2 regions of the Shewanella submarina genome follow, and region 2 is predicted to be linked to the other one. Evidence: predicted binding sites of a transcription regulator. Region 2 holds the regulator's gene; the other holds the start of a gene.
What was found. Region 2 encodes ArgR, which controls arginine synthesis, uptake and breakdown. Its sites were predicted from a motif close to ANTGAATANNTATTCANT; they were not measured.
Positions count from the first base shown of each region.

Region 1 (16,009 bases), on a different contig from region 2:
TATCACTCACATTCCAAAGGATATGTTTATCTGCGGGAAAATCCTGTAATTCATCTTCCAACAAAAATGGATCATAGTAAAATTCATGAATTTGGTTAATATGATATTCATCATCTACCACATCATACAACTCCCAAATTCTTTCATTATAAAGCCTACATTCATCTGCCAAGGTAGTTTCCCACTGAAGTGGCTCACAATATTCATAACCCGCCCCACGATAGCGCCTGACAACCATTTTACCGGACTCGTTAATCATCCAAAGACTAGGCATAACCAAAAATTCGTCATTACTAAGCACTCCATCTTCGTTGTTATCCCAAGTGCTTACAGTCAGTGCTTCACCATTAGCATAAATTTCGATCCAAAAGTTATATAATGGCTCTCTAAAATCCCAAGGAATAGCATAAATACCGGGAGCCATTTCGTTTGTCCAACCGCTCATATTCTTCTTAAATAAATACCCTCCATCCAAACGATAAACATTTGGGTCGGTCACATAAGCAGTTGCAGGCGTTTGTTTATCGATAGCAACATTTAAATTTTGGATAAGATTATTCTCAGGTTCGACATTCAACGTGCCGGTACTATCGATGTTAAATGTTGCAGCAACACTAATCTCCTGATGTTCTCCTGAACCATCGTAGTGCATATAGCTCAGAGTCGCTGAGTCATTCTCCCCAATATACAGGTCAAGAGTAGTCTCGGCCGATCTTATAGGGTCATATTTTCCTTGCACTTCATCATCAATTGAAAGCGTTCTGGGTGTCACGTTAACAGTATAATTAGCACCCGCTTGAATGACCTCCTGCATAGATAGCATACCATCGTCCTTAGTCGCAGACTGACTAAAGAAATATGCCATGGAAGTTTCATCCGGGAGATCGGGTGCCGAATATGTATTAACATCATTAGTTTCTATCACCATCTGAGCTGACTTGGCATCATTATGGAACCATCTAATCAATATTGATGGTCTATATGTCTCTACGAAAACGGTTTCGCCTGTAGAAGGGTGTTGTATAGAAGAGCTGGAAACTAATAAGCCGTCACCGGCAAAAGTGACTAACGTTCCTTCCTCTGTGACCGTCCAGGTCAACGCTGAGTTTGAATATCCATAATAGTGGCCGGCCCCTCCTTCATTAAGGAACATTCTATTATAATCGATATCGTTATCCTGAGGATGAAAGAAATAACTGCCAGATACCTGATATCCCTGAGTATTTCTATCTATGACTTCTGGGTTACTAACAATAATTTGTTCAACCTCTGAATAAAGAGAACTTGGTAGATCACGTGCATTCTCAATGTAGTTATTTACTGATGCCAAGTTTTCAGCAAATACAGCTACATTTGCTACACCATTAGGAAGCCCGAGCTCAGGATTATCATCAGAATAATCCAGCACTAATTTGATCGCTGTCGCCAGCGGTAATACAAAACTAGCATCATAGTTTTCAAGAGCAGTATCAAAACTCTCTTTAGTCGCTATTTCTTCATTATTGTTGGCATACTTCATTAGGGAGTAGATAGCAGTGCTGACATTTGTGACGTTCACAGCAAAGCTCTCATCTCTGGTCAGGATATTGTCATTACCCGCAAGCTCAAGAAGACTCTCGAAATCATCTGCCAGCGAAATCAGTCTGGTGATGCTGTCATCTTCTGGCCCTACAGCGATAATCTTTACCAACTCATTCGCCAGAGAGTCATCAACCTGAACATCTATTGAATAATTTCCTTCGGAGTCAGCGACGGTATAGAATCGTTGTTCAGCCACCTCCACGGTTAACTTTGCATCTGCTACTGGAGAGTCCCACACCTTTCCCTGAAGTGTTATGACTAAGACGTTGGCTTTTACCGACACATTAACGTCACGAGCAGTGGTCTCGCCATCGTTATCGGTTGCACGCAGGCTAAATACCAATACTTCGTCTTCTGCAATAATAGGAGCGGTGAGATTCAGTGAATCAGTGTCCTCGCCAGTGAATATAGCTTGAGTCCCGGATTTTTGTATCCACTCAAAACTCTCAACAGAACCGTCAGAATCGGATACGTCTGCAGTGATAACAGCACTATCCCCCTCGTTCACGACTATGTCTGAAACTACAATGTCTGGTAGCAGATTATTAACAACATTCACCTGCACATCCCGAGAACTGGATTCCCCATCATTGTCTGTAGCCGTCAACGTAAATACCAGGATTTCATCTGACGAAACTACAGGGGCGGTGATGGCCAATACCCCAGTATTCTCACCAGAATACATGGCAGGAGTACCTGACTTCTGAACCCAGGCTATATTGCTCACGGAACCGTCAGGATCCTTAACCACCGCATTAATACTCGCAGAGCCACGTTCTCTCAAGGCTAAATCAGCAACTGAAATTTCTGGTAGTCGATTATTGACAACATTCACCTGCACATCCCGAGAACTGGATTCCCCGTCATTGTCTGTAGCCGTCAACGTAAATACCAGGATTTCATCTGCCGAAACTACAGGGGCCGTGATGGTCAATACTCCCGTATTCTCACCAGAATACATGGCAGGAGTACCTGACTTCTGAACCCAATCAAATCCACTCACAGAACCATCAGGATCACTGACCTCAGCACTAATAGTGCCACCGCGACCTTCCCTGAGTGTTACACCCGCCACCGAAATTTCGGGAAGTAAGTTGTTCACAACACTGACCTGAACATCTCTACTGGTACTGGCACCTTTATCGTCAGTCACTGTCAGGGTAAACACCAGTATCTGATCTTCACTGACCTCCGGAGCAGTAAAGCTCAGGGTTCCAGTTGCATTTCCCTGAGTCACAACCTCGGGCCCAGATTTTTTAACCCAACTGTAAGAAGCTATGCTGCCATCTGAGTCCGTGGCGTCAGCAGTAATCGTTGCGGCTTCTCTTTCTTTAACAGTTATATTCTTTAAGGTTATATTTGGCGCGTTGTTAACCGGTTGAGGGGCCGGAGCAGGGGTTGAAGCCGGAGGAGTTGTATCTCCATCATCTCCCCCTCCACAAGCACTCAGAAAAAGAGTTAATAGAGCCAGCAAAGCTACTTTGTTATTATTCTTCATTAGGTCAAATCCTTTGTGTATCTCCAAGACCAGTCACTTCACTTGGCGAACCTAAAACTCCTTCCAGCCCATCCCGGTCAATAATTCGACTGAATTTGTAACAGCAAAAATAAAACCTAACAATTACCCAACATTCCTATTCCATTAAGTCATTTGCGGTCGATCACAAAAATCGCCATACTGTTTCGGTGACACTGATAGTCAGCTAATACCAATAAAAACAACAAGAAACCACAAAGAGATCTGCTAATGGAAACTGCAATTAAGACACCGGTAGAGATGTTGTCACACTGGGTCGATATCCAGGGCGACAGCATTTATCTAAAGCAACCTATCAATGGCCAGTACAAAGAGTTCAGCTGGCGGGATGTTCAAACCCAAATGCAGCAGATTGCCGGCGCATTAAGACATTTGGGATTGCAGCCCGGTGACAAGGTGGCTGTGCTTTCCAAAAACTGTGCTGAATGGTTCATTACCGATCTGGCGCTGATGCATGGCGGCTACATCAGTGTTCCCATCTACCCTACGGCCAATGCCGATACCATCCAGTATGTGTTGGAGCACAGTGGCGCCAAGGCGATATTCGTTGGCAAGCTGGATTACTGGAAAGATCAGGAGCACGGCGTAGGGGGCGAGATTCTTCGCCTGGCTATGCCTTACGACACCATGCCAGCGCAATATAGCTGGGAGCGTTTACTGGGGCTGGGCACGCCTCTGACAGAAGTGCCTTTGCCAACGCCTGAGCAGGTAATGACCATCATCTATACCTCTGGCTCGACCGGTAAGCCCAAGGGTGCAGTGCAAACCTTCAGTGCTTATGCCTGGACCTGCCAGACTGTCGTAAGAGATCTGAAAACTCATGGTGAAGATAGACTTTTGTCCTATCTGCCACTGGCACATATTACTGAAAGAGTTGCCATTGAAGGCTCCTCTTTCTACTCGGGTTCCAGTGTCGCCTTTGTGGAAAGCCTGGATTCTTTTGTGGCTGACGTACAGCGCTGCCGACCAACCGTATTCTTCTCGGTGCCACGTTTGTGGAGTCTGTTCCAGCAGAACATTATTACCAAAGTGGGCAGTGCCAAAAAGCTGGAGCTGTTCCTGAAGATCCCACTGCTCAGCTCTCTGGTTAAACGCAAAATCCAAAAAGGCCTGGGTCTGGAGCAATGTCGTTTGCACGGTTCTGGCAGTGCCCCTATTCCCCCTTCACTGCTGGAGTGGTACCACAGTATCGGTATCGATATTTGTGAAGCCTGGGGTATGACTGAAAACTGCGCTTATTCAATCATCAACCATCCATTCAATGTTAATAAACTGGGAACCGTGGGTAAGCCGGTAGATGGCTGCCAGGTGAAGATGGGTGAAAAAGATGAATTGATGATCAAGAGCCCGGGGCTGATGCGGGAGTATTACCTGCAGCCAGAGGCCACTGAAGCCGCATTCGACGCCGATGGTTTCTTCCATACAGGTGATGTTTGCGCCATAGATGAAGATGGATGCATCAGCATTACCGGCCGGGTGAAAGACAACTTCAAAACGGCCAAAGGTAAGTATGTTGCACCTGTGCCTATCGAGCGCATGCTGGCCCAGGATGAACACGTTGAACTTATTTGTGTCATCGGCTCAGGTCTGCCTCACCCTGTCGCTCTGGTGCAGCTGTCTGAGGGGGCTTCCAGCCAGGCGAGAGACCATGTTCGCGCGTCACTTAAAGAAACCCTGGATAGTGTTAACCCACATCTGGAGTCACATGAAACCGTAGATGCCGTGGTGGTCGTCAATGAGCCATGGACGATTGAAAACGATGTGCTGACGCCAACACTGAAAATCAAACGCCACGTGTTGGAAAAGCTCTTCAGCGAAAAAGTTGACGGTGTTCGTGGAGCCAAGGTTGTTTGGGAAGATGAGGTTGACCAGGCCAAACGCTGATTGCCCCCGCCCCTGATAAACAGCAATTAAAAAGCGCACCATAAGGTGCGCTTTCTTTATCGCGTTATTGGCAAAATTAACCAACCTTGGCAGCCAGGGCGGCAGCGACCTGATTGGGTGCAGTACCGCCTAATACATCCCGCTTGTTCAGGCAGGATTCTATGGTCAGGATCTCATACACGTCCTGCTCAATCACATCGGCAAAGCTCTGCAGTGTCGTTAGTGTCATATCCTCAATCGCCACGCCATCGGCGATCGCCTTAACCACAACCTCACCCACTACATGGTGCGCCTGACGGAACGGCATGCCCTTGGCGACCAGATAATCCGCCAGCTCTGTGGCATTGGCGTAGCCCTGTTGAGCAGCCGCTTTAGTGTTGTCACGCTTCACCTTAAGACCGGAGAGTACCAGCGCCGTCATATCAAGACAGATACTCCAGGTATCCATCACGTCAAACAGCCCCTCTTTGTCTTCCTGCATATCCTTGTTATAGGCCAGTGGCAAAGCTTTCATTGTGGTCAGGATCCCCACCAGGCTGCCATAGACCCGACCCGCCTTGCCGCGGATAAGCTCCAGTGCATCCGGATTCTTCTTCTGTGGCATCAGGGATGAACCTGAGGTGACATCATCTGCCAGCTCAATAAAGCCAGCTTCTCCAGAGTTAAAGAAGATCAAATCTTCCGCCATCCGGCTTAAGTGCATCAGGCTGATGGAGGCGGCGGAGCACAACTCCACCACATGGTCACGGTCGGAAACCGAGTCCAGACTGTTCAGGGTTGGCGCAGCAAACCCCAGACTGGCAGCCAGCTCATAACGGTCGATCGGATAGGCTGTACCAGCCAGAGCGCCACACCCCAGCGGACAGGTATTAAGCCGGCTCAAAGCGTCATCAAGACGGCTGATATCCCGCTCCAACATCTCCACATAGGCCAACGCCCAGTGGGCAAAGGTTACGGGCTGGGCACGTTGCAAATGGGTATAACCCGGCATCACGGCTTGCTGTTCACGTTTAGCCAGCTCAATCAGTTCAGATCTGACTTTGGTCAAACGCTCGCTAATCCCCTCACCTTCAGCCTTACACCAGAGCTTAAGGTCTGTGGCGACCTGATCATTACGGGAACGCCCTGTGTGCAGTTTCTTGCCCAGATCGCCCACCTTGTCGATAAGCGCCTGCTCCACAAAGCTGTGGATATCCTCAGCGCCGCTGGCAATGATTTGCTGAGGATCTTCAGCAACCTCCACCAACAAGGCATCCAATGCCGCCTTGAGATCCTGACCTTCAGCTTGGGTCAGTACCCCAACCTTGACCAGAGCTGCCGCCCAGGCCACTGAGCCCTGAATATCCTGCTCCACCAGGCGGTAATCCACCGGCAAGGAGTCGTTAAATAATTTGAAAAGAGCACTGCTCTCACCGCTGAACCTACCGCCCCATAATGCCATGACTGTCTCCTTTATCCTTAAATGCTGGTGCTGAGTTACTTCTCGTTCAGGGCACGAATGCGACTGGCGAGAGAGTAGAGGCGGATAAAGCCTTCAGCATGCTTTTGATCGTACACATCATCCTCACCAAATGTAGCAAAGGCTTCGGAGTACAAGCTGTTGGGAGAACGCTTCTTAACGGCAGTGGCCTGACCCTTATAGAGCTTCACTACAACTTCACCGTTTACCAGTGCAGCCAGTGACTCTGAAGCAGCCAGCAGTGACTCACACAAAGGCGTGAACCAGCGACCGTCATACACAAGGTGCGCCATACGCGCAGCGATCTGCTCGCGCCACTCACGGCTGGACTTGTCCAACACCAGCTCCTCAATGGCACGCAGACCGGCATACATGACGGTACCTCCCGGCGTTTCGTAGCAGCCACGGGACTTCATGCCCACCAGACGGTTTTCAGTAATATCAATACGTCCCACACCGTGGGCTGCGGCGATCTCATTCAGCGTCATCAATGCCTGATACGGGTTCATGGCCTGCCCATTCACCTGGGTTATACGGCAGTTTTCCACCTTAAGGGTGACATAAGCAGGTGCGTCCGGCGCATCCTGCGGGTCAACTGTCATGGTCCATACCTGCTTGGATGGCTCATTCCAGGGATCTTCCAGCTCACCACCTTCATGGGAGATATGCCAGGCATTGGCGTCACGGCTGTAGATCTTGGTGGCAGAGGCTGTGGTCGGAATATCACGCTCAGCCAGGTAGGCCAGCAAGTCTTCACGGCTAACCATTTCCCACTCACGCCATGGGGCGATCACTTTCAGATCCGGTGCCAACGCAGCGAAACAGCCCTCAAAACGAACCTGATCATTACCTTTACCGGTGCAACCATGACACAGGGCATCAGCGCCCACCTTGCGGGCCACTTCCACCTGAGCCTTGGCGATAATCGGCCGGGCCATCGAGGTTCCCAGCAGATAAGTGCCCTCGTAGATCGCACCTGTTGCTATAGTGGGATAGATATACTCCTCGACGAAGGCTTCTTTCAGATCCACGATATGACACTCAGAAGCACCTGACGCCAGCGCCTTGGCCTCCAACCCCTGCAGCTCTTCCTCCCCCTGACCTACATCGGCGCAGAAGGCCACAATCTCACAGTTGTCATAGGTCTCTTTCAGCCAGGGAATGATGGCCGAAGTATCCAGTCCACCGGAGTAAGCCAGTACTACCTTTTTGACTTTCACCTTATCGTTCATCGTATTTCTATCCTTTACTTGTAGGGGCCGTTCGTCTTTGCGTCCGACTGAATATTGTTATTTGTGTTACTTACCGGTCAGCAGAGTGACCAGCAGGGCATTCTGAGCATGCATTCGATTTTCCGCCTGGGTCAGGATCAGTGAACCGTCACCATCCATCACCTCATCTGTTACCTCTACACCTCTGTGAGCAGGCAAACAGTGCATAAAGAATTTGGCACCAGCCTTGGTCATCAGTGCAGCGTTCACCTGCAGCGGAGCGAATTTGCCTTCAATCTCTTCCATGGAGGTGTTGTCGCCCATAGAGATCCAGGTATCCGTGTACACAGCATCGTGACCTTCGATCTCATTGACGTCAGAGGTCAGCACCAACTCACCACCGTACTTTGCCGCCAACTCCTGGGCCTGAGTGACCACCAGACCATCGGGGAAATGACCTTCAGGACAGATCACTGTCATCCTGGCCCCCAACAGCGCCGCGCCGAACATCAATGAATGAGTCACATTGTTACCATCACCCACATAGGCCAGTTTAAGCTGACTCAGATCATCCATGTTCTCAGCCAGACTCAGGAAATCTGCCAGCCCCTGACAGGGGTGATAGAGATCTGACAGGGCATTCACCACAGGTACACTGCCGTGCTCAGCCAGACCCTCGATTGTCTTGTGGCTAAAGGTACGGGCAACAATGGCATCGGCCCAGCAGGAGATATTGCCGGCAAAGTCCGCGACAGATTCACGCTTTCCCAGGGCTCCATTTTGCTGGTCCAAATACAGGCAATGACCGCCCAGCTTGCTGATGCCAATATCAAAGCTGACCCGGGTTCGCAGGGAAGGCTTTTCAAACAGCATCACCACACTTTTACCGGCCAGCGCCTGACTGTAATCCTGCGGATTGGCTTTGATCTCTTTGGCAAGAGCCAGAAGATCCAGAAACTGTTTTTGAGTTAAGTCTTTCAATGTCAGCAGGTGATCCATGCCTCTCTCCCTCTTTGCCCTTACGCTTTTCTTGTCTGTTGATTTTGCATTCTTAAGTTGTGATTCAATCTGACCGATACCGGCTTACAGCTGTGGCTGAATTTGAGTACCTATCAATTCGCCTTTGGTCAGTGCCAGCATCTGAGCCGCATCCCGCCAGGAAGCGACTTGTACCGCCTCACCCATCCACTGAGCGACTTCCAACGCTGCTTCAACCTTGACCTTCATGCCCTTCTCAATGACTCCCAGCTTCACCAAGTCAGCAATCTCAGCGGCATTCAAACTTGGGATCAACTGACCTTTACCATCAAGGACACCTGACACATCGGACAGCAGCACCAATTTGCCATCCACCAGTTTGGCCACTGCTGTCGCAGCCTGATCCGCATTGACGTTCAGCAGCTGTCCATCGAGATCCAATGCAATGGAGCTGATAATGGGCAACCAACCCTGCGCCAGAATAAAATTCAGGTAAGCCGGATTGCCGCCGGTGACCTGGCCCACGGCACCCAGTTGCTCATCTTTGATTTCGGCATTAAGCAGATCGCCATCCCCCAGACACAAGCCAACACTGTGAATCCCGGCAGCCCTGGCAGCCGACTGCAGCAATTTGTTGGCACTGCCCGCCAACGCGCCGGCAATAATCGGCATCTGCTCTGGCGGAGTCACCCGCAATCCCTCTTTCTTTTCTGTGGTCATGCCATTGAGCTGCAGCTGCTTATCTACAATACAGCCGCCCCCATGGACTATGACCAGGGATTTGCCCTGCTCCAGTAAACTGGCCGCAGTCTGCATTAAACGAGCAATACCCATATCGCACTCAAGCAAAGCGCCGCCAACCTTCAACACCAGTGTTTTTTGTTTCGCTGATGACATCCTGAATTCCTCAACCTATGCCTATGACTGACTGCCCAGTGGCGGTCTATTTACCAACTTTACCGAAATGAATTTTTATGCACTGAAGAGCCTGACTGGCAGCCCCTTTCATCAAATTATCTATGGCACTGACAATCACCAGGTACTGGCTCTGTTCGTCATACTTCCAACCTAGCAAACACTGAGAAGTTCCAGCGACGTCGTCCACCTTGGGGAAGCCCTGCGGCAACACATGCACCAGCTCAGCATCTTCATAACAGCTCAGAGCCTGAGCGACATCAGCGGCGGTAACCCCTGCTTCCAGCTTGGTGGTGATAGTGGCAAGAATGCCCCGTTTGAAATTGCCCAGATGCGGAGTAAAGATCACTTCGCAGCCCAGTTGACTGGAGATTTCCGGTTGGTGTCTGTGGCCCAGCACGCCATAAGGTGTCAGGCTGACTTCGCAGAAGCTGGTATTCATTTGAGCTTTACGACCGGCACCGCTAACGCCACTGACAGCGTTAATCACTGGGCGAATCTGTTTGTCCAGCAAACCTGCCAGCGGCTTTAATGCCAGCAATGATGCGGTGGGGTAACAGCCTGGAACGGCGATTAAATCGGCTTTGGCAATCTCTTCCTCTTGCCATTCAGCCAGGCCATACACTGCACTGGAAAGCAGCTGTGGATGCGGGTGGTCAAAGCCATACCACTGGGGATACACGCCGGCATCGTTGAACCGATATGCCCCACTGAGGTCAAATACCGGCTTGCCCTGCTCAGCCAGCCAGGCAACCAAATCCGCACTGACCTTATGGTCGGTGGCCAATGCAACAGCATCAGCCTGCTCAATAATGGTCGCTTTATTCTCTTTGCTCAGCGGCTTCAGTGGCTGCTTCAGAGTCTGATATGCCGGATACAGCTGACTCAGAGATTTGCCCAAATCCTGACTTTGCTCAGAGACATACAAGCCTTGGATAGAGAACTCACTTTCCTGAGACAAAAGGGCTGCCAACTGCGCGCCTGTGTAGCCGCTGGCCCCAATAATGGCTATGTTTTTCATTTAGTATTTCTTGTTTATCAATAGGGTAGAAAGGAAAAAAATAGTGGGCACAGCAAAAGCCCATGGCAAAGTGCCGATGACAAGGATTATCGTCGCAGGAAGGTAGATTCTTTGTTGAAGTCCGCTTTTGTACTGGCAGTGTTTAACAGCGCCAGGCAGCAAAATTCCATGTTCACTTTACAGCCTCAAAGATGGTAAATATTCAATCTGATTGACAGACTAACACAGAAAGCTAATTATTCAACACAAGTGAATAACTATTTTTATTATTATTTGGAATGACCCTATGAAAAAACTGCCGGATCTGCAGAGCTGTTTTCAGTCTCTGATCGCTGCCCCCTCCATCAGCTCACTGGAGGCTGAACAGGATCAGTCCAACCAGGTTGTTATTGAACTCCTGCATCAGTGGTTGACGGATCTGGGGTTTCAATGCCAGGTACAGAGCGTATTTAACAGCCGTGGCAAGCACAATTTGCTGGCCAGCATAGTGCCGCCGGGGAACCCCAAAGGGGGACTGCTGCTCAGTGGACATACAGATACAGTCCCTTACGACGATGCCCGCTGGAGCAGTGACCCATTTACCCTCACCGAGAAAGATGGGCGTTGGTATGGATTGGGAACCTGCGATATGAAAGGTTTCTTCGCTCTGGTGCTGGCGGCAGTGCAGGAGCTGCCACTGGCTGAGCTGAAGAAGCCTCTCTATATTCTCGCCAGCGCCGACGAGGAAACCACTATGAACGGTGCCAAGGCGTTTGCCGCTGAAGGTCGCATTCAGCCGGACTATGCCGTTATCGGTGAACCCACCGGCCTGCGCCCTGTGTATATGCACAAAGGGCACCTGGCCAAAGGTATACGTATTACCGGTCGCAGTGGTCATTCATCAGATCCGGATAGAGGACTGAATGCCATTGAAGTGATGAACCTGGCAATTAGTCAGTTGCTGAAACTCAGGGAGCACCTCAAGGCCAACTACAATGAATCAGTATTCAGTGTCCCCTACCCAACATTGAATCTGGGGCATATCCATGGCGGGGATGCCGCCAACCGCATTTGTGGCTGCTGTGAACTGCATATGGATATCCGTCCTGTTCCCGGCATTCCGCTGGAAGACCTCGAAGTGTTGCTGCGCCAGTATCTGTCCCCGATTCAGGATGAGTACCCGGGCACTCTGGATATCTTCAACCTTTACCCGGGTTCAGAAGCATTCCATGGCAATTGCGACACCCCATGGGTACATGATGTCGCCAGGCTTTCCGGCCATCAGCCTGAAGTGGTTAACTACGCTACAGAAGCCCCCTATCTCAAACAGTTGGGTTGCCAAACTTTGGTGCTTGGGCCGGGCAGCATAGAGCAGGCACACCAGCCTGATGAGTATCTGGATACCGCTTTTATCAAGCCCACCATCAGCTTACTTAAGGAACTGATTTATAACGCTTGCATGAAATAATCTTGAGACCGCATTCGCCGCTGTACAGGGCGTGGCAGCGCGGTATGATGAGCTGAAAACCAAAAGCAGTTGCGAATTGTATCCTGCTTCAGGCCAGTGCCTGAACCTAAGCAACGCATGTGATATTTCTGGAGCGAATATGACAGATATGTACGCCTCACTGAGATCCAACGTCAGTATGTTGGGACAGATCCTGGGCGATACCATGAAAGGCGATCTGGGAGAGACCTTCCTCGAAAAGATTGAGTTAATCCGCCAATTGGCTAAGCAATCCCGCCAGGGTGATGAAGCTGCTCGTGAGGAGATGCTGAATCTCCTGACCGCTATGCCGGATGACGAACTGGTTCCTTTTGCCAAAGCCTTTAACCAGTTCCTGAACCTGGCCAACATTGCCGAGCAGTTCCACACCATCAGCCGTAATTGTGACGAGATCATCTGTGTACCGGATCCTGTGGATCTGTTGCTGGGCCGCATGCTCAATGGCCGCATAGATGAAGACAAGATGCTGGAATGCCTTGGCAACATGGATATCGATCTGGTACTGACGGCGCACCCGACAGAAGTGTCCCGTCGCACTCTTATCCAGAAATATACCGCTGTGGTTGATTGCCTCACCAACCTGGAAAACGAGCAACTGAGCGATCGTGAACGCAAGGCTCAGAACCTGAGACTGCGTCAGCTGATCGCCCAGATCTGGCACACCAATGAGATCCGTAATGAACGCCCCACGCCAGTAGATGAAGCCCGCTGGGGGCTGGCCACTGTGGAAAACTCACTGTGGCAGGCTGTACCTGACTTTTTGCGTCAGTTGAACGATCAGATTGAAGAGCGTACCGGCAAAAAGATCCCTATCGATATCGCTCCGGTTCGCTTCTCCAGTTGGATGGGTGGCGACCGTGACGGCAACCCATTCGTTACCGCAAAAGTCACCGCCGAAGTACTGGATCGTAATCGTCATACCGCGGCCCGCCTGTATCTGAAAGACGTGGTACTGCTGGTCAACGAACTGTCGATGGAAGAAGCCAACGAAGAGCTCAAAGCGCTGACCAATAACAGCCATGAGCCGTACCGGGATATTCTCAGAGATCTGCGCCAAAAGCTGCGTAACACCATCGATTATTTGAACCTGCGCCTCGAAGGTCACAAGCCTGAAGTGGATATGGCTACCATAATCTGGCAGGAAGATGATCTGAAAACACCGCTGAATCAGATCTATCAGAGTCTGTGCGACTGCGGTATGAGCCTGATCGCCAATGGCCTGCTGCTGGATATGCTGCGTCGTCTGGCCTGTTTTGGCATTCATATGCTGAGACTGGATATTCGTCAGGATGCTGAGCGTCACAGCGATGCCATTGCTGAGCTGACCCGTTATCTGGGTATGGGCGACTATGCCCATTGGTCAGAAACCGAAAAACAGGCCTTCTTGCTGCGTGAACTCTCCAGCAAGCGCCCATTGCTACCTGCTGACTGGTGTCCTTCAGACGAAGTTGCAGAAGTACTGGCGACCTGTCGTGAAGTCGCCTCTCAACCAGCAAGCGCGCTGGGATCCTATGTTATCTCCATGGCTGGCAAGCCATCGGATGTACTGTCAGTACTGCTGCTGCTGAAAGAAACCGGCTGTCGCCACCCTATCCGTGTAGTCCCACTGTTTGAGACCCTGGATGATCTGAACAATGCCGCCGACTGTATCCGTGAGCTACTGGCGATTGACTGGTACCGAGGCTATACCAAAGGCATGCAGGAAGTGATGATTGGTTACTCTGACTCTGCAAAAGATGCCGGTGTGATGGCTGCAGCCTGGGCCCAATATCAGGCGCAGGAGCAATTGGTACAGGTATGCCGCGATGCTCAGGTGAAACTCAATCTGTTCCATGGTCGCGGTGGCACCATTGGCCGGGGCGGTGGTCCTGCTCACCAGGCAATTCTGTCTCAGCCTCCGGGCTCAGTGGATGGCCGTATTAGGGTGACCGAACAGGGTGAGATGATCCGCTTTAAATTTGGCCTGCCTAAACTGGCGGTTCAATCATTGGCGCTGTATACCTCGGCCGTAATGGAAGCGACCTTGTTGCCGCCACCAGAGCCAAAGCCAGAGTGGCGCGACTGCATGCAGCGCATTGCCGATGAGTCAGTAGGCGCTTACCGCAAGGTAGTGCGTGAAGAACCAGACTTTGTCGCCTACTTCCGCGCCGCGACACCTGAGGTGGAGTTGGGTCAACTGCCGCTGGGCAGTCGTCCGGCCAAGCGGAGAGTCGATGGAGGTATCGAAAGCCTGCGTGCTATTCCGTGGATTTTTGCCTGGTCTCAGAACCGACTTATGCTCCCTGCCTGGCTGGGAGCCGGCGAAGCACTGCGCAGTGCCATGGAACGTGGCGAAGCCGACCTGCTGAAAGAGATGGCTGCCTGGCCATTTTTCGATACCCGTCTCTCCATGTTGGAGATGGTGTATGCCAAAGCAGAACCTAATCTCGCCCGTTACTATGAAACCGTACTGGTCCCTCAAGCGCTGCATCATCTTGGCATTACTTTGAGAGAGCGTCTGCAGCTGGGTATCGAAGCGGTTATGGAGCTGACAGGCACAGATGAGCTGATGTCTCACACGCCATGGAACCGTGAGTCAGTGCAGCTGAGAAACCCCTATATCGACCCATTGAACTTCCTGCAGACGGAACTTCTGGCCCGTACCCGTAAAGAAGATGCCTCAGACAATGTACAATTGGCACTGATGCTAACTATTGCGGGTGTTGCCGCAGGAATGAGAAACACAGGATGAAGCGAGTTTTACTACCACTGATGGCTGCCGGATTAATGCTGTTATCCGGCTGTGCCGCTCAGTACAGTATCAGCCAACAGGAACTGACAGACTATCTCAACAAGGAGATCAGTTTCGACGTTAAACAGGGCAGCGGCATAGTCTCAGCCAACCTAAAACTAAATCAGGTTGAGGTACGTTTAGGTGAAAAGCCGGATACCATGACTGTGCTGGCTGACTCCAGCATTACCATCAGCAACCCTTTGCTGCCGCTGAGAGCGACCCTGACAGCTGAGTTTGAGGCCAAGCCCTGGTATGACAAGCACAACCAGGGGATCTACTTGAAAGATTTGCAGCTGACCAAGGTGGCATCCAACCCCAAAGATCTGGAAGTGGCAATCAAGGGCGTCGCGCCTGAGTTGATGCGATATATCAGAGGCTTTCTGGAAACTCAGCCTGTCTATGTGTTGAATCGTCAGGAGACCAACCAAGCCATGCTGGCCAACCTCACCGAAGAGATTAAGGTCAAACCCGGTAAGCTGGTATTGGTATTTAAGTAAGGCTTTTTTCAGGCAGGTTAACCCCACAACTAAGCCTTAAAACAAAAAGCACAGTCACTCTCTGAATAGAAAGGACTGTGCTTTTTTATTGCTTATAACAACCGTACGTAATGACTTATCTGGCGAAGCGGCCAATGGAGTCGTAATCAACAATTGGCGCTTCACCAAGCAGCTCACGACGCAGCATATCGTAGGCAACGGCGCTACTGAGTTGCCTGACAAGTTCACGGGAACGCCTTGGTAACTTAATCATCTGACTGTGTACGCCATAGCGGGTCGCCAGAGCAATGCCCACAGTACCAACAGGTTTGGCATCGGTACCGCCATCAGGGCCGGCAATACCACTGGTGGACAGCGCATAGTCGCTGTCCAGTAATGCTCTGGCACCCGCAGCCATCTCTTCCACTGTTTCAATAGATACAGCGCCATAGTCATCCAGCGTCTGAGGCTTCACCCCCAGGATTTTGACCTTGGCTTCATTGCTGTAGGTCACCAAGCCTTGCATCAAATAGGCGCTGCTACCGGGAAAGGCCACCAACTGACTGGTCAACATGCCCCCGGTACAGGATTCTGCCGCACTGAGAGTTTTCCCTTTGGCCAACAGCAGATGATGGAGCTCTTCCGCCAGTGATGGCTTATCTTCAGCAACAACACCTGTACCCAGAAT
Region 1 covers NZ_JBHRTD010000016.1:33,538-49,546, forward strand. The annotation lists gene ACFOE0_RS13740 (PKD domain-containing protein) at 1-3,079, opposite strand, end outside; gene ACFOE0_RS13745 (AMP-binding protein) at 3,329-5,002, shown strand; gene argH (argininosuccinate lyase) at 5,079-6,443, opposite strand; gene ACFOE0_RS13755 (argininosuccinate synthase) at 6,479-7,693, opposite strand; gene ACFOE0_RS13760 (ornithine carbamoyltransferase) at 7,760-8,671, opposite strand; gene argB (acetylglutamate kinase) at 8,756-9,547, opposite strand; gene argC (N-acetyl-gamma-glutamyl-phosphate reductase) at 9,594-10,586, opposite strand; gene argE (acetylornithine deacetylase) at 10,873-12,033, shown strand; gene ppc (phosphoenolpyruvate carboxylase) at 12,173-14,803, shown strand; gene ACFOE0_RS13785 (DUF1439 domain-containing protein) at 14,800-15,342, shown strand; gene ACFOE0_RS13790 (CinA family nicotinamide mononucleotide deamidase-related protein) at 15,458-16,009, opposite strand, start outside.
Region 1: argC (N-acetyl-gamma-glutamyl-phosphate reductase) is a predicted target of ArgR. The motif match lies at 10,835-10,852, and genes of this name have one in related genera.

Region 2 (16,009 bases):
TAATGCCCACTTGCCATCCCGGGTGAGATCCAGCTCACCCTTCATATTAAACTTGATTAATATTAGCCATTTTCTGCATATCTCAGTCAGCGCATTCAGCTTAATTCAGAATATAAACCAAACAAATTTAATCACTTGAAAGTCTGACTTGCTGTACAAACAAAAATGCACCGCCTGCTGTCAGTGCATTTCTATTCATATCAGGTCATCATTCAAAGCATGTGATTGGCCATGGTGCGCTGTATTCCCACCACGTCAGTGCCCTTCTTGAGCTCTTTCACCAGAGGATCTTTTTGCCCTGAAATATATATCTTGAGTTCAGCATCCATATCAAAGCGTCCTGCCGTCTCCACTTCAAAGAAGGTAATCGACTTATAGGGAATAGAAAGGTAACTCACCTTCTTGCCGGTTACGCCCTGCTTGTCGATCAGGATCAGGCGCTTATCGGTAAATACAAACATATCCCGGATCAACTTATAAGCCAGCGATAACTGCTCATTATCGGACAATATAGGCTGCAACTCCTGCTGCAACTCAGTCAAATCTACCTCAGTGGCGTTGCCCATAATGGCATCGAGTAGTCCCATCCCTGCTCTCCTGTACTTATCAAACCTGTTTGCTACGTTCGATCCCTATCATTTCACATTTTTGGCAATCAAACACCAGCCTAATATCAAGGTCCATATCCAACAGCATGGTCAGTATAAAAAGCGCTGGCAAACAAATACAAAAGACCCGCAGCTTACGGAGAAGTACTGCGGGCCAATGGGCTTTCTTTTTTCAGACGGGAACTTACTGAATATTCGCTACCGTCTGGGATACATTTTCAGCACCTGTACGTATCTCTTCCATCACCTGAGCTACCTGATTGATCTGGTCTTTACCTGACTCTGCAGTCTGACCAACCTGATTCATCATCTCAGTCGCGCCAGCGGTAAGGTTACGGTTTTCGCTGACAACAGAGGCAATCTCATCAGTACTCTGACTGGTACGCGCTGCCAACTGTCTGACCTCATCCGCTACCACAGCAAATCCACGTCCCTGATCCCCGGCCCTGGCAGCCTCAATGGCGGCGTTCAACGCCAGCAGGTTGGTTTGCTCAGCGATGGCGCTGATGGTGGAGACAATGGCTTCAATGTTCTTGGACTGCTCATTCAGCTGATTAATCGATTCCGTGGTGCGTTGCACCTGCTCGGCAATCACACTGGAGGTTTGCACACTGTTACGCAGCAAGTCGGCTCCCTGCACCGCAATCTGTGCTGTCTCTTCTGAGGTGGAGTAAGCCACTTCCGCCGCTTCACGTACCGCTTGCTGGCGGACAATACGTTCAGTGATATCAGAGCAGAATTTGATCACCTTAACCACTTCCCCCCTGTCATTCATCACAGGGTTGTAGGTCGCTTCCAGCCAGAGCACCTGCCCGCCTGCACCTCTGCGCTCGAACAGACCCGATTTGTGCTGCCCACTGGCAAGGTCCGGCCAGAAATTAGGGTTGTCCTGCAGGAATGATTCCGGACAGAAGATTCTGTGGTGCTTGCCCACAATCTGCTCGCGACTATAGCCAACGGCTCCCAGGAAGTTCTGATTTGCCGTCAGGATATTACCATCAGGCGTAAATTCGATAATCGCCTGTGCCCGTTCCAGTGCTGCAAACACAGCCGCCTGCTCATCGAGACGCAGCTTCTCCTCAGTGATATCTGAGGCGACTTTGACCACCTTGACCACACTGCCATTTTGCTTAACCGGTATGTAGGTCGCCTGCAGCCACATCTCTTCGCCGGCTTTATTTTTACGGTTGAACATACCGGTTTGCGCCACACCATTGGCAAGATCAGCCCAGAATTGGCGATATTGAGAACTGCTGGCATAGGCTGAATGACAGAACATCCTGTGGTGTTGACCACGAATTTCATCAATGCTGTAGCCAACAGCATTCAGGAACAGGTTGTTGGCATCCTTAATGGTTCCATCCGGCGTAAATTCGATAAAAGCGACACTGTTCTTGATTGAGTCAACCAGGGCGGTATCCATTTGAGCGCTGCTGCTTGCACTGGATGGCGCCTGATCCTGCTTTGATTTGAAATTGAACATGCACTGTATTCCTGCTGTTTGCGATTATTCAGGGTCTTGTTGCCAGCAGAAGGCCAGAGTAATACCTTCCCCTGGTGAAAAAACACTCTAAATTCAGCATAGCAGGGATTTTTTAAAGCATCGGAAAAAGCCAGATTTTTGTTTTGGTTAACAGCGGTTATTTAAGATGTCGACCACCATCCAAAGCCATTATCCTGCCCGTGACATAGCGACTGCCCATCAGATAATCCACTGTCGCCAGAACTTCCTCCATGCCCCCTTCTCGTGGCAGTACAGCCTTGGCGAGTGCTTTTTGTTTGTAGGCGTCATCATCCCAGGGGTTAAAACACACCAATGCAGGGGCGATGCTGTTCACCTTGATGTCCGGCGCAAACCTGGCAGCAAATGACAGGGTAAGATTATCCAGCGCCGCCTTACTGGCCGCATAAGCAATATGCTTCTTGCTGCCTTTGGCTGCCACATAGTCGCTCAGGTGAATAATATCCGCCTCACCTATCCCTTCACCTGCCAGCTTATCCTGCAGGGCCAGATTCAATTGATAAGGCACGCTAACATGCACCTGCATCATACGCGCCATCACTTCGCCCGGGCTATTCAGGGCATCGTCTTTAAGCCAGTCCGATGCGTTGTGAATAATGGCTCGCAAGCTGGGATATCGGCCCCTGACAGCCTCAACAAATGCCTGAATGTCAGCGTCCTGATAGAAATCCACACAATAGAGGTCAGCACCTTGCTCTGCCAGTTCAATCACTTCAGGGTATTCAGTTCTGAAGGTGCCAATAACAGGCACACCTCTGGCCATTAGCTGCTGTGCAAGGTAAAGACCCACACGCTTACCCACCCCCGTGATTAACACGGGGGCATTATTGGAGCTATTTGTCATAAGTGTTATTGCCTGAAAAATTCGTCGCGGGTACGTGGATTGACCTTAAAACTGCCACCCAGAGCTGTGGTACGGGTAACACTTTCACTGTCCATCACCCCTCTGGACTTAACGCAGTAGTGGGTCGCATCAATACTGACGGCCACATCTTCGGTTTGCAGCAGGGTTTGCAGTGCGACCAGAATCTGCTGGGTAAGCCGCTCCTGAACCTGAGGACGCTGAGCAAAAAAGCGCACGATTCGGTTTATTTTGGAAAGACCAATAATCTTGTCACCGGGAATATAAGCTACAGAGGCTTTGCCATCTATGGTGATGAAGTGATGCTCACAGGTACTGGTGACACTGATGTCAGTCACCCTGACCATCTCCTCTACCTGCATCTTGTTATCGATATCTGTGATCTTGGGGAAATTACGGTAGTCGAGGCCGGAAAATATCTCGTCGACATACATTTTGGCAATACGATGGGGGGTTTCACACAGACTGTCGTCTTCCAGATCCAGCCCCAGAGTGGAGACCACGTCAGTCATCAGAGTTTTGATCCTCTGATACTTATCTGCGTTGGTCATGCCGTTGTGCTTTAAAGGGGTTTCCAGCCCTTTGGCCAACAAGGCTTCCTGGACAGCTTTGGCCTCAGGGGCCAACTCATTAGGGTTCAATGATGTTTTACTCATCTGTTCTCCCGTTTCAAGCTTCTTTGTCCGCACGGCGGCTTTCCAGTGTCAGCGAAACTGAGTCAGCAAACCTCAGCGCGTGGGGTTTATCCACTGTGACTCTTGCCAGGGTCACGCTGGGATGCTCACCGGCAATCGCCAGCAAATCGGCCACCAGCTTTTCCAGCAATTTGAACCGCCCCTCTTCCACATGCTGAATCACCTTCTTGGTGATGGTTTTGTAGTTGAGGGCATCGACAACATTGTCGGTCTGAAATGATTTGTCAGCCGGATAGTGGATTTCCATGTTGATGACCACGTCCTGCTGTTTCTGTTGCTCTTCTGGATTGAATCCTATGAATGTGCGAAGTCTGAGGTTGGTTACCCTGATGATGGCGTGGCTGAGTGACATAGAAGCAGTTGGTTTTGTCATTTTTAATACTCCTGCAATACGTCCGGCAGGACACAGAGGATCAGCGTTGCGCGACCTTTCATTCCCTGATGTCACTGATTGAACAAAAAATATCCGGCACAGTTCTGAGATCCGAAAGCCTTCCCCATAACGTATATGTCATTACCCGCAAATGTCCAATATTTGGCAATTTTATGACAGACAGTACAGCGACCCACCACAACGGCTCACACAGCGAATCGCTGCTCGGTTATGCCGGTTTGCTGCCATTTGTATTGGCAATCATCTACTCACTGACAGGCAGCGCTGAGGCGGAAAAAGTCTCCACTCAGGTGTTTGTCAGTTACAGTGCCATTATCCTCTCTTTCCTTTGTGGTGCCCTGTGGCACAAGGTGCGAGCGGCTAACTGGTCCAGGCCACTTCTGCTGGTGACCAATATTCTGACCCTGCTTGGCTGGGCATGCCTGGCATTAAGCCCAACACTGGCGCTGCTGGCTCTGACACTTTGCTATGAAGTGGTGCTGGTGATTGAACAGTGGGCTGACAGGGATGAAACCCGGGAATATCTGACGTTAAGGCGCAGGTTGACAGCCATTGTTATTGGTTTGCACCTGCTGTATTTAATACTGACTTGAGTCAGAATCAACTTGTCGCTCATCAGGGAGTAAACAATGGCTCGACTTATCCTGTTCTACGATGGTACTTGCCCACTGTGCATCAATGAAATGCTGCAGCAGGCAGATACCTCCGGCAGTATTCAGCTTGAAGATATATCTTCCCCGGATTTTGTTACCCGCTTTCCCCAAATAGACCCTGTTGAAGCGAACCAGTTACTTCACGCCATGACACAGGACAACAGAATACTCCTGGGGTTGGACGCGACCTGCGCCGCATGGGGACTCACCGGAGAGCAGCCCTGGCTCAGACTATTAAGGCTACCTTTGATTAAACCTGTCGCCGACCTGGGGTATCGTCTGTTCGCCCGCTACAGATATCAAATATCCTGGATACTGACCGGTCAGCGTCGCGGAGAATGTAGTTCAGCAGCCTGTCAGCTCCGAAGGGGAAAGTGATATGAATGCCCTGGTGATCGGTGCCAACTCTGCCATAGGTTCAGCCTTCATTCATCAGTGGCTGCAAGCTTCTGCCCAAAACACCTGCACCGCTGTCAGCAGACAAGCCCCCGCCCAGCTTTTGCCCGGCTGCAGTCAGTGGCAATCATGTGATTACTCAGAAGCCGGTATTATCGATTGCTGCGAGGAGCTTAGTGAGGCAGGTCCATTTGAGCGAGTTGTCATCTGTAATGGTCAATTACACAGTGATGAGCTGGCACCGGAGAAAAGGCTGGAAGAGCTGTCGCTGGCGGCGATGACCAAGATAATGACCAGCAACACCATGATTCCCGCACTGTTTGTCGCCAGGCTTTTACCCCTTCTCGATAAGAAAGCGGTCGTGGCCGTGCTCAGTGCCAGGGTTGGTAGTATAGGAGATAACCGCCTGGGGGGCTGGTACAGTTACCGGGCGTCCAAAGCAGCCCTTAATATGATGCTGCAAACCGCTGCGGTTGAGTATGCCCGGCGTAAACCCGGCGTCAAGCTAATGGCATTCCACCCGGGCACCACAGACTCACCACTATCCCGTCCCTTCCAGACCAACGTCCCGGAAGGCAAGCTGTTCACTCCTGAATTTGTTGCAATGCAAATTCATAAACTCATGTCCGGTCAACAGGCAGATGGTCAGCTGAGCTTTATCGATTGGCAGGGAAAAACCATTCCCTGGTAAATGAACCTGTGTGAAAAGGCACAAAAAAAGCGAAGGCATAACCTTCGCTTTTTGCACAACCAACCCAATGGTTACTTAACGAAATCGATACCCAACTGGATATCACCTTTCAGGGTGTCCAGCATACCGTCACGGGCATTGGTTTCAAACTCACTGATTTCGCCATAAGGCAGTACTTTCTCAACGCCGTTTTTACCCAGCAGAACTGGTTGAGCGAAGAACTCAGCGTGCTCACTGCCACCATCGACATAGGCACACTCAACTACGTTTGCTTCACCCTGCAGGCCACGTACCAGAGACATACAGAAGCGGAATGCAGCCTGCCCCATAGACAGGGTTGCGCTACCGCCACCAGCCTTGGCTTCAACGACTTCGGTACCGGCATTCTGGATACGGTGAGTCAGTGATGCGACTTCTTCGTCGCTGAAGGTGACGCCTTCAATCTGAGACAGCAGAGGCAGAATGGTTACACCGCTGTGGCCGCCAATAACATTCAGCTTAACGTCTTCAACGTTCAGGCCTTTGGCTTCAGCGATAAAGGTTTCAGAGCGGATCACGTCCAGCGTGGTCACACCGAACAGGCGGTTCTTGTCATAAACACCGGCTTTCTTCAGTACCTCAGCAGCAATCGCTACTGTGGTGTTAACCGGGTTGGTGATAACGCCTACCAAAGCTTTTGGACAAACAACCGCAACCTTCTCAATAAGATTACGCACGATACCCGCATTGATGTTGAACAGGTCGCTGCGATCCATACCCGGCTTACGCGCTACACCGGCAGAGATAAGCACGACATCAGCGCCTTCCAGTGCTGGAGTCGGGTCTTCACCGGCGAATCCTTTTACTTCCACTGCAGTTGGGATGTGGCTCAAATCCACGGCAACGCCAGGTGTGACAGGTGCGATATCATACAGGGACAGTTTGGAGCCCGCAGGCAGTTGGGTTTTTAACAACAACGCCAGGGCCTGACCGATACCACCAGCAGCACCAAGTACAGCAACTTTCATAGTTATCTCCGTCTAAGCTGCGGATATATGTGACATACATCCAATTCCATGATGGCGCCACATTACTGTATCGTCACAAAAATTTCAATGAGACTTAAGCCGAATGCCTCCGGCTCAGGGCGGACCGAATTGCTGACACCCGTACACCGTAAAACCTGTGAAACATGCCCTGCAGTGAATTTTTATTCACTAAAAACGGCAATTTGTTGACATATATACGGCTGGTATTCACAATCTCACGGTCGAATGAATAAGATCGAAAAAATATATGACCACAAGCAAAAATCAGGATGAACTCATCAAAGTGTTCAAGGCCCTGCTCAAGGAAGAAAGGTTCGGTTCTCAGAGCGAGATTGTGACCGCGCTGCAGGCTGAGGGCTTCAGCAATATCAATCAGTCAAAAGTTTCCCGCATGCTGAGCAAGTTTGGCGCCGTGCGTACCCGCAACGCCAAACAGGAAATGGTGTACTGCCTGCCAGCAGAACTGGGCGTACCTACCGCCGGCAGCCCGGTTAAGAACCTGGTACTGGACGTTGACCACAACCAGGCCATGATCGTTGTTCGCACCAGCCCGGGCGCAGCTCAGCTTATCGCTCGCCTGCTGGATTCCATGGGCAAGCCTGAAGGGATCCTGGGGACTATTGCCGGTGATGATACTATCTTTATCTGTCCGGCCAGCGTAAAAGAAATTGATACCACGCTGGAAACGGTCAAAGATCTGTTCAACTACAATCAGTAGTGTGAGTTCATAGAAAAAACGCGCCCCAAGGCGCGTTTTTTTATAGCTCTGAACAGGCTTAATCAGCGTATTTGAGCAAGTAATCCAGCGAAGGCGCAAAGAAAGATGAGCCGGTCAACGCCTTGGTGAAGTGCATCAAATGATCATGATTACCGGCACCATCGCCGTGTACCATAGATTCCAGCATCTTTTCAAAATGCAGTGATGTGCGGCAAACCGAGATAAACATCAGCCCCTGCTCACGAACGCTGCCAAATGGCATGCTCTGACGCAGGATTTCCATGGATGAGCCATCGGCATGCTTGAGGTTTACCCGCTTAATATGGCTGGTCAGCGGCTTGTCCTCTGACGCATATTCGATATTGTCCTGCTTGGTGCGGCCAATAATGTCTTCCTGCTTCTTGGTAGGCAGACGGTGCCACTTGCTCAGGTTATGGGCATACTTCTGCACATGCACATAACTACCACCCACGAAGGTCACATCCTCTTCACCCACCAATGCAACTTCCTGGCGATTGCGTCCCTTGGGATTCTCAGTACCATCAACAAAACCTGTCAGGTCTCGGTTATCCATAAAGCGGAAACCGCGCTCTTCATCAACCAGCTCAACCAAACCTTCCAGCATTTGCGCCACTTCATTAGCCACCAGATGAAGAATATCCAGACGGTCACAACGCAGATGAATAAACAGGTCGAACTCGATTGCAGGTGCATCGCGGTTGCCCGCTTCCATCGCCGGGAACGGCTTTAACTGAGCCGGACGTTCACCTGCGTACAGAGTGTCCCAATAGTTGGCGCCAATAGAAACAAAGCCGTTGAACGCACTGTCGGCATATTGATCGGACAACTCATGAATATATTGGGCAACATTGGCAAGACAGGGCCGCAACTGTTGTTCCACGCCATCATTGGCGTTGAACATCAGGTAAACACTGTGTAAGTTCCCTTCCGCGCAGACTCCAAGTTGTTCACGGGGCATAACCTGATTTTCCATTATTCTCTCACCTTGTGCATTTCATTTGTTTCGGCAACATTGGGAAGCAACTTTACCCCAAACGGCATACATACAGCACACTCAGGTGTAAAAGTGTGAGCCATACCCAATCAGCTGCAGAGTTTAGCGGCTGATCCCTGCCAAACCTCAATAACCAGACGCCTGACCATCTTTACGACTTTCAGACGCACCACGATAAACCCCGGCTTGCGGATCACGGCCAATGGCCTGATAACCGCCGAATATTCCCACGCTGTCGCGGATGGTATGCCCCCGCTTTCCCAGCTCCCGACGGGTCTCCATGGGGAAGCCGGACTCCAGGCTGATATAGCCGCCGTCAGTCATGGTTTTGCCTGTGGGCTGGGATGAGTTGGAATGAACAATTCGGGGGGCGTCTCCCGCCTCCTGCAGGTTCATACCGAAGTCGATTAAGTTAATCATGATCTGAGCATGCATCTGTGGCTGGGTTGCTCCGCCCATCACCCCAAAACTCAGCCAGGGTTGGCCATCTTTGGTCACAAATGCCGGAATAATTGTATGAAAAGGTCGTTTACGCGGCGCATAGGAGTTGGCTCTTCCCGGGGTTAAATCAAATAACTGTCCCCTGTCCTGCAGTACGAAGCCCAATCCCGGCGGTGTCATGCCAGAGCCCATGCCCCGATAATTGCTTTGAATAAGAGACACCATATTGCCGTCGCTGTCGGCTGTGGTCAGATAAACGGTATCACCATGTTCAAGGTTGGGATTGCCGGCATCAACGCTGTTGGCCGCTTTTTTAAGATCAATCAGCTGTGCACGTTTGCGGTTGTACTTCTTTGAAATCAACTCCTGTACCGGAATATCAACAAAGTCGGGGTCAGCGTAAAACCTGGCCCTGTCGGCAAAGGCCAGCTTTTTAGCTTCCACAAACAGGTGCACATATTCAGGACTGGTTTGCCCCATCGCAGCTAAATCATGGGGTTCAAGCATCTGCAATATTTGCTGGGCGGCGATCCCCTGGCCATTGGGTGGCAGTTCCCAAAGATCGTAACCACGGTAATTTACTGAGACAGGTTCAATCCACTCACTGGTATGAGCGGCCATATCTTCATAGGTCAGATAACCATCCTGGGCACGCATATAGTCAGCAATAGTGCGGGCAATGTCGCCTTTGTAGAAGGCATCGCGGCCATCTGAGGCAATTTTCCGGTAGGTATTCGCAAGGGCGGGATTGCGGAAGATTTCGCCGGTTTTAGGCGTAGCGCCCCCCGGCATATAAACGTCAGCAAAGCCATCATACTGAGACAGCCTGTCGGCGTTCTTTTCAAAGTAATAAGCGATCAGCTCAGAAACAGGAAAGCCCTGCTCGCCATAGGAGATAGCCGGAGCCAGCAGGTCTTTCATCGGCAACTTGCCAAACCTGTTGTGGAGCTCAAACCAGCCGTCGACGGCACCGGGAACAGAGACGGGCAAAGGGCCGTAGGGAGGAAGATAATCAAGCCCTTTGGCCTGCAGTATCGCAAGCGTCAGGGATTTTGGGCTGCGGCCTGAGGCGTTAAGGCCATAAAGTTGCTTGCCTTTGGCACTCCATACAATGGCAAACAGATCGCCACCAATACCCGAACCCGTTGGCTCAACCAGTCCCAACATGGCATTGGCCGCAATGGCCGCATCTATGGCATTTCCGCCCTGCTTGAGAATATCCAGCGCCACCTGAGTCGCCAGCGGTTGACTGGTCGCCGCCATACCATTGGTGGCATAAATTTCAGAGCGGGTGGCAAAAGATTTCCCGGTTATCCTATCCATCGCCCAGCCAGGTAAGGCCAGCAATAAAGCAAGCCATACCCCTCTCCTTATGATTGTCTTCATCGTCACTATCACTGTGCAATTTGTGCACTTTATAAGCTAACACAATGATGTAAAAACGAAACAAAAGGATATAACAAGTCGACTTAAAAGATAACCAGAGGGTGCGCTTCGGCACGGATCTGCACTTTCTGCCCCGGCAACAACTGAGTTAATTGGCTTCTGACTTCCAGTAACTGGGAGGCAATCTCCACCTGATAGTGACAGAAATTACCCAAAAAGCGTCTGTCACGAATCACGCCGGCGGCAGCATCATCCGGTTCCAGCGTCAGCTGTTGGGGCCTGAGCAGCACTTCCCCGCTGTATTGAGAAGGCCAGGTCAATTCGCTGGTACTGACAAGCTGGCCGAGCGGACTGTCAACATTAAAGCCATCGACCACCTGCACAGGCACGTAATTACCCCGTCCCAAAAAGTCGGCAACGTAGCGCTCTGCAGGGCTGTAGTACAACTCTTCTGCGGTACCATGCTGGACTATCCGGCCCTCTTTGAACAGAGCCAGCTTATCGGCAAAGACAAAGGCTTCATCTTTGCTGTGAGTCACAAACACCGCACTCACCTTGCGGCTTTTAAGGATGGCGCGGATCTCCATCATCAACTCACCGCGAACCTGACTGTCGATATTGGAGAAAGGTTCGTCGAGCAACAGCAACTTGGGTTTACAGGCAAGTGCTCTGGCAATAGAGACCCTTTGCTGCTGACCGCCGGAAAGCTCATGGGGGTAACGTTTCTCGAGCCCTTCGAGTTTGACCAGAGTCAGCATCTCTTCCAGCAGTGCGCCACGGCGGAAGCTGTCTTTCTCTGTCACACCAAACAGGATATTGTCGGCCACTGTCAGGTGAGGAAACAGGGCATAATCCTGGAAGATCATTCCAACACCACGCTGCTCACTGGGGGTAAAGTTCCCCTCGCCATTGAAGCACTGTCCCTGCACATGGATACAACCTGAGGAGACTGGCTGTAACCCGGCAATAGCTCGAAGCAGGGTAGTTTTGCCACAACCGCTGGGACCGAGCAGCGCCAGTATTTCCCCCTGTTCCATCTGCAAATCAAGTCCATCCAGCACCCGGACGCCCTGATATTCACTGTTAACACCTGTGATGGATAATGCGGTCATACTTAATTTTCCTGCTCCAGCGAGCGGTTCAGATAGATCAAAGGCACCAAGCCTACCAAGACGATAACTATGGCTGCCAATGCGCCATATTCCAACTGTTCATCAGACACATACTGAAAAACATGGGTGGCCAGATTTTCATAACCAACAGGTCTCAGCAAGAGCGCTGCGGGCAACTCCTTCATGGCTTCAATAAACACCAGCAGCATACCGGCAAACAAGCCTTTTTTCAGCAATGGCAGGTGGACCCTGCTCAGCAGTCCCATGGGCTTTTCTCCCATAGTCACTGCCGCCATATCCATGGAGGGGGAGATACGCTTATAGCTGCTCTCAAGGCTTCCTATGGCGATAGCTGAAAACCGAATGCAGAAGGCGAACACCAACGCAAACAGGGTGCCGGTAAAAATCAGCCCCGGCCCCCTCTGTTCAAACAAAGCATACAGATCATTGACCGCGAAGTCGGCCAGCGTGAGTGGTGCCAGCACGCCAATAGCCAGCACAGTCCCTGGCAGAGCATAGCCGAATGAGGCGAGCCTGGCAGGCAATGCATCCCTGGCATCAGGGCTAATCCTTTGGATAAACAGCAGGGTCAGGGCTATCGCCATACAGAGCACACTGACCAAAGCTGACAACAACAGGCTATTGGCACTGTACTCGAAGAACTCAGGAGTCCAGCTGTATTCGAAATAGTCCAGCGCATAATCCAGCAAGATGCCAAAGGGCAGCAAAAATGCCAGCAACAGCAACAGAGCACAATAGCCGGATGCAGCCAGAGACTTGACGCCTGCCAGCGCATATCGCTCCAGACCAGAGTGGAAACTGTTCTTCTGGTAAAGCTGCTGCTTGCGGCGGGAGAAACGCTCCATCCCAATAAGAGCAAACACCACCAACAATATAATCACCGACAACTTGGCCGCCGCACTCAGGCTGCCATGCCCAAGCCAGGTATCGTAAACCGCAGTAGTGAGTGTCGGCACCGCAAAATAGCTTACGGTAGCGAAGTCTGCCGCGGTTTCCATGGCGACAAGGGCTACGCCGACAGCCAGTGCGGGTCTTGCCATAGGCAGATTCAAGCGCCAGAAACTGCGCCATGGACTACAGCCCATCACCCGGGCGGCATGAATAAGACTGGCAGACTGCTCCATAAACGCGGTGCGGGCCAGCAGATAGATATAGGGGAACAGCACCAAAGCCAGCATCACTGCCGCGCCACCAAGGGATCTGACTTCGGGAAACCAGTAGTCGGCCGGTGACTGCCAGCCAAACAGCTCTCTTAACGCCTTCTGAACCGGCCCGGCATAGTCCAGCATATCTGTGTAAACATAGGCCACGATATAAGCGGGCATCGCCAATGGCAGCAACAGAGCCCATTGAAAAACGGATCTGCCGGGGAAGTCGCAGCGGGCGACCAACCAGGCGGCAGGTGTCGCCAGCAGCAAGGCGCCAATGCTGACCAGCAGAATCAATAACAAACTGTTTTGAATATAGGTGGGCAGGACGGTTTCCATCAAATGACCGAAAACAGCCTGATCAGGCATTAAGGCCTGGATAACCAATGCGATAAATGGGGTGAACAGCAAGCCTGCCAGCACAAAAGCAGATGCAGACCAGCGTTTGGGAAGTCCGAGAATCATAATTGTTATTTACCTGGTACAGCCCGGCTCCAGAAGGAAACCGGACTGTACGCTAACAACAGGCAAATGGCAAAGGCCTCAGAGGTCGAACTGCACCTCATCCAGCAGTTTTACCGCTGCCTTATGGTTGTCTGCCAACGCCTGAATCGCCAGTTTGTCAGCTTTGAATTTACCCCAGGACGCGACCAGTCCGGATAAAGGCACGTCAGCTTTGACCGGATACTCATAGTTAACCTCAGCATAAGCGGCCTGCGCCTTATCAGAGGAGAGGAACTCCATCAGCTTGACGGCATCGGCTTTGTTGGGGGCGTGCTTGGTCAGCGCCATGCCAGACACGTTAATGTGTGAGCCACGGTTATCCTGGTTAGGGAAGTTGATCTCTACCGCCTCAGCCCAGGCAGTCTGCTTGGGATCGTTAACCATCTTGCCCAGGTAATAGCTGTTGCCGATGGCGATATCACACAGACCTTCTTTAACGGCTTTAACCTGAGCTCTGTCATTCCCCTGAGGGCGGCGGGCCAGATTGTCTTTTACCCCTTCCAGCCACTTCTTGGTTTCTGCTTCACCGTGATGAGCAATCATGGAAGCCACCAGCGCTATGTTGTAAGGATGCTTACCGCTGCGGGTACAGATTTTGCCTTTAAACTCTGGCTTTGCCAGGTCTTCGTAGTCCAGGTCCAGCTTGCCCAGGCGCTCTTTGGAGGAGTAAACGTTACGCACACGCATGGTCAGGGCGTACCAGTCGTCTTCCGGTGAACGGAACTGAGCGGGGATGTTTAGTTCCAGCACCTCGCTGTCAACCGGGGCAACCAGGCCCTTGTCGACCAGCTCCTGAAGGCGGGAAAAGTCAGAGGTCAGAACAATATCGGCGGGAGAGAGTCGGCCTTCGCGGGCGATACGCTCTGCCAAACCATCTTTGGCAAAAACCAACTCGACTTCAGTACCGGTTTGTTTGGTGAAGTCCTTAAGAATAGGTTCAATCAGAAACGGTTGACGATAGGAATAGACGGTCAGCTTATCTGCTGCCACTGCGGACCAGGAGATTACTCCAGCCAAACATACAACACCGGCTCTGGTCATCTGTTTTACCAACTTCATTCCCTGTTCTCCCTCATCAACTAAATATATTTCGGATGATTAATATAATGATAATAGTTATCAGTAGCACTAAGAGTACAAAAACTTACTGATACCAGCAAGATGAATCCATCAAAAGTGGGCTCTATTGTATTCTTTTTGAACGAAGTTCCGGAGAGTAAAGCGGGCAGCTAAGTTAGCCCGCTGAGGCAGAAAACATCGGGTTACGCGGGACGGGTTTCGCTGAAAATCGGTTCCTTACTGATGTGGTTCAGCCAGAGCGCCGTGGCCGGTGCCAGGTTGCGCCACTCAATGGAAGGGTGGCGAAAGTCCAGATAGTCAAGCAAACATACCAGCGCGATACGCTCTGCGGTGATCTCATCACCATTCAGTAAGCCTGAGTGATCTATTTGACGCAGGCCCCTTAGCAGGGCTTGCTCAAAGCGTCCTTTCCAGAAGGGAGAGCTATTCCCCTCCTCCGCCCGCATTTGCTCCTGTCTGAGCGCCACCGCACTGTCCAGCATGCCTTTTAACATAGAGAACAGGCAGTGCCGGGACCAGTAACCATCTGCCGGCGCGAACAGTTGACTCTGGCCATACTCCACGTCCAGAAAACGGCAAATCACTTCAGAATCATAGAGCGCACTGCCATCGGCCAACATCAGGCATGGCACCTTACCAAGGGGATTGGCCTCGACGAACTCCTCATCATTATCGAAAGGGTTGGTTGAGGTCAGTTGGATATGGGTCAACTGCAGCAGTTCTATCATCACCCTGACCATTCTTGCGTAGGGCGAAGCATCTGAATAATAGAGTTTCATCAAAGCCACCACTCCCTTACCAGTATTTTTCCATGGTGATCTGACCCGGGGCTCTGCGCAGATTCTTTGCCAGCCCCCTCTCCTGCAGTAGCTCCAGGGCTCCTGATACCATGCCTGGATTGCCGCAAATCATCACCTGACTGTCCTGTGCAGACAAGGTAACGCCTGCTTGTTGCTCGATACTGCCATCTGCGAGACCATCCGGAATACGGCATTCCAATGCCCCCGGCATCTGCTCCCGGGTAACACAGGCGACCAGTTCAAGCTGCCCTTGATGCAGCTGTGCCAACTCCTGAAGTCGCTGCCAGTACGCCAGGTCCTCTTGCAATCGGACACCATAAACCAGCACGATACGCTTGAACCTTTGCCAGGGCTGCTCTGTTTCCAACATAGAAACAAATGGACCAACGGCAGTGCCGGTCGCCAGTAACCATAGATGCTGTCCCATATCTGCAGGGAGTTCATCCAGAGTCATAAAACCTGCGGCCCTGGTGGAGATTTCAATCTGATCGCCTGAATTCAAATCGTGCAGCGACGGAGACAGTTGGCCATCCTCGACCCGCACCGCCAACACCTCCAGATAATCGGCGTTGGGCGCATTGACCAGAGAGTAAGCTCTGGCAACACGTTTACCGTCACGCTCCTGGCTGAGCTTGATAAATTGCCCGGCAATAAAAGGCTCAATATCTGCAGCCAATCTGAGGGTAAAGAGTTTGTCATTCCAATCGATGCGCTCAATCACGGTTGCGCTTGTCCACATTTTTCCTGTCTCCGCACTGAACAGATAGTTTCAGCATAAGCCTTTAAACCTTAGACAAAAACCCCTTTATTGCATGGCTTTATTCAGGGTTAATCAAGTTTAAGGATTTAGTCACTGTGCAAGCGATTACCAGAGAACAGCTTAAAACCGACAGAAAAAGCAGGACAAAGATATGAGCAGTTGAATTTACTTAGAA
Region 2 covers NZ_JBHRTD010000006.1:385,150-401,158, reverse strand. The annotation lists gene ACFOE0_RS04785 (PH domain-containing protein) at 213-587, opposite strand; gene ACFOE0_RS04780 (methyl-accepting chemotaxis protein) at 793-2,091, opposite strand; gene folM (dihydromonapterin reductase) at 2,249-2,974, opposite strand; gene folE (GTP cyclohydrolase I FolE) at 2,980-3,648, opposite strand; gene folX (dihydroneopterin triphosphate 2'-epimerase) at 3,662-4,060, opposite strand; gene ACFOE0_RS04760 (DUF3429 domain-containing protein) at 4,234-4,674, shown strand; gene ACFOE0_RS04755 (thiol-disulfide oxidoreductase DCC family protein) at 4,711-5,112, shown strand; gene ACFOE0_RS04750 (SDR family NAD(P)-dependent oxidoreductase) at 5,114-5,821, shown strand; gene mdh (malate dehydrogenase) at 5,893-6,828, opposite strand; gene argR (transcriptional regulator ArgR) at 7,097-7,567, shown strand; gene ACFOE0_RS04735 (Dyp-type peroxidase) at 7,626-8,561, opposite strand; gene ggt (gamma-glutamyltransferase) at 8,709-10,421, opposite strand; gene ACFOE0_RS04725 (ABC transporter ATP-binding protein) at 10,493-11,521, opposite strand; gene ACFOE0_RS04720 (ABC transporter permease) at 11,524-13,155, opposite strand; gene ACFOE0_RS04715 (Fe(3+) ABC transporter substrate-binding protein) at 13,234-14,253, opposite strand; gene ACFOE0_RS04710 (glutathione S-transferase) at 14,457-15,053, opposite strand; gene ACFOE0_RS04705 (ferredoxin--NADP reductase) at 15,070-15,813, opposite strand.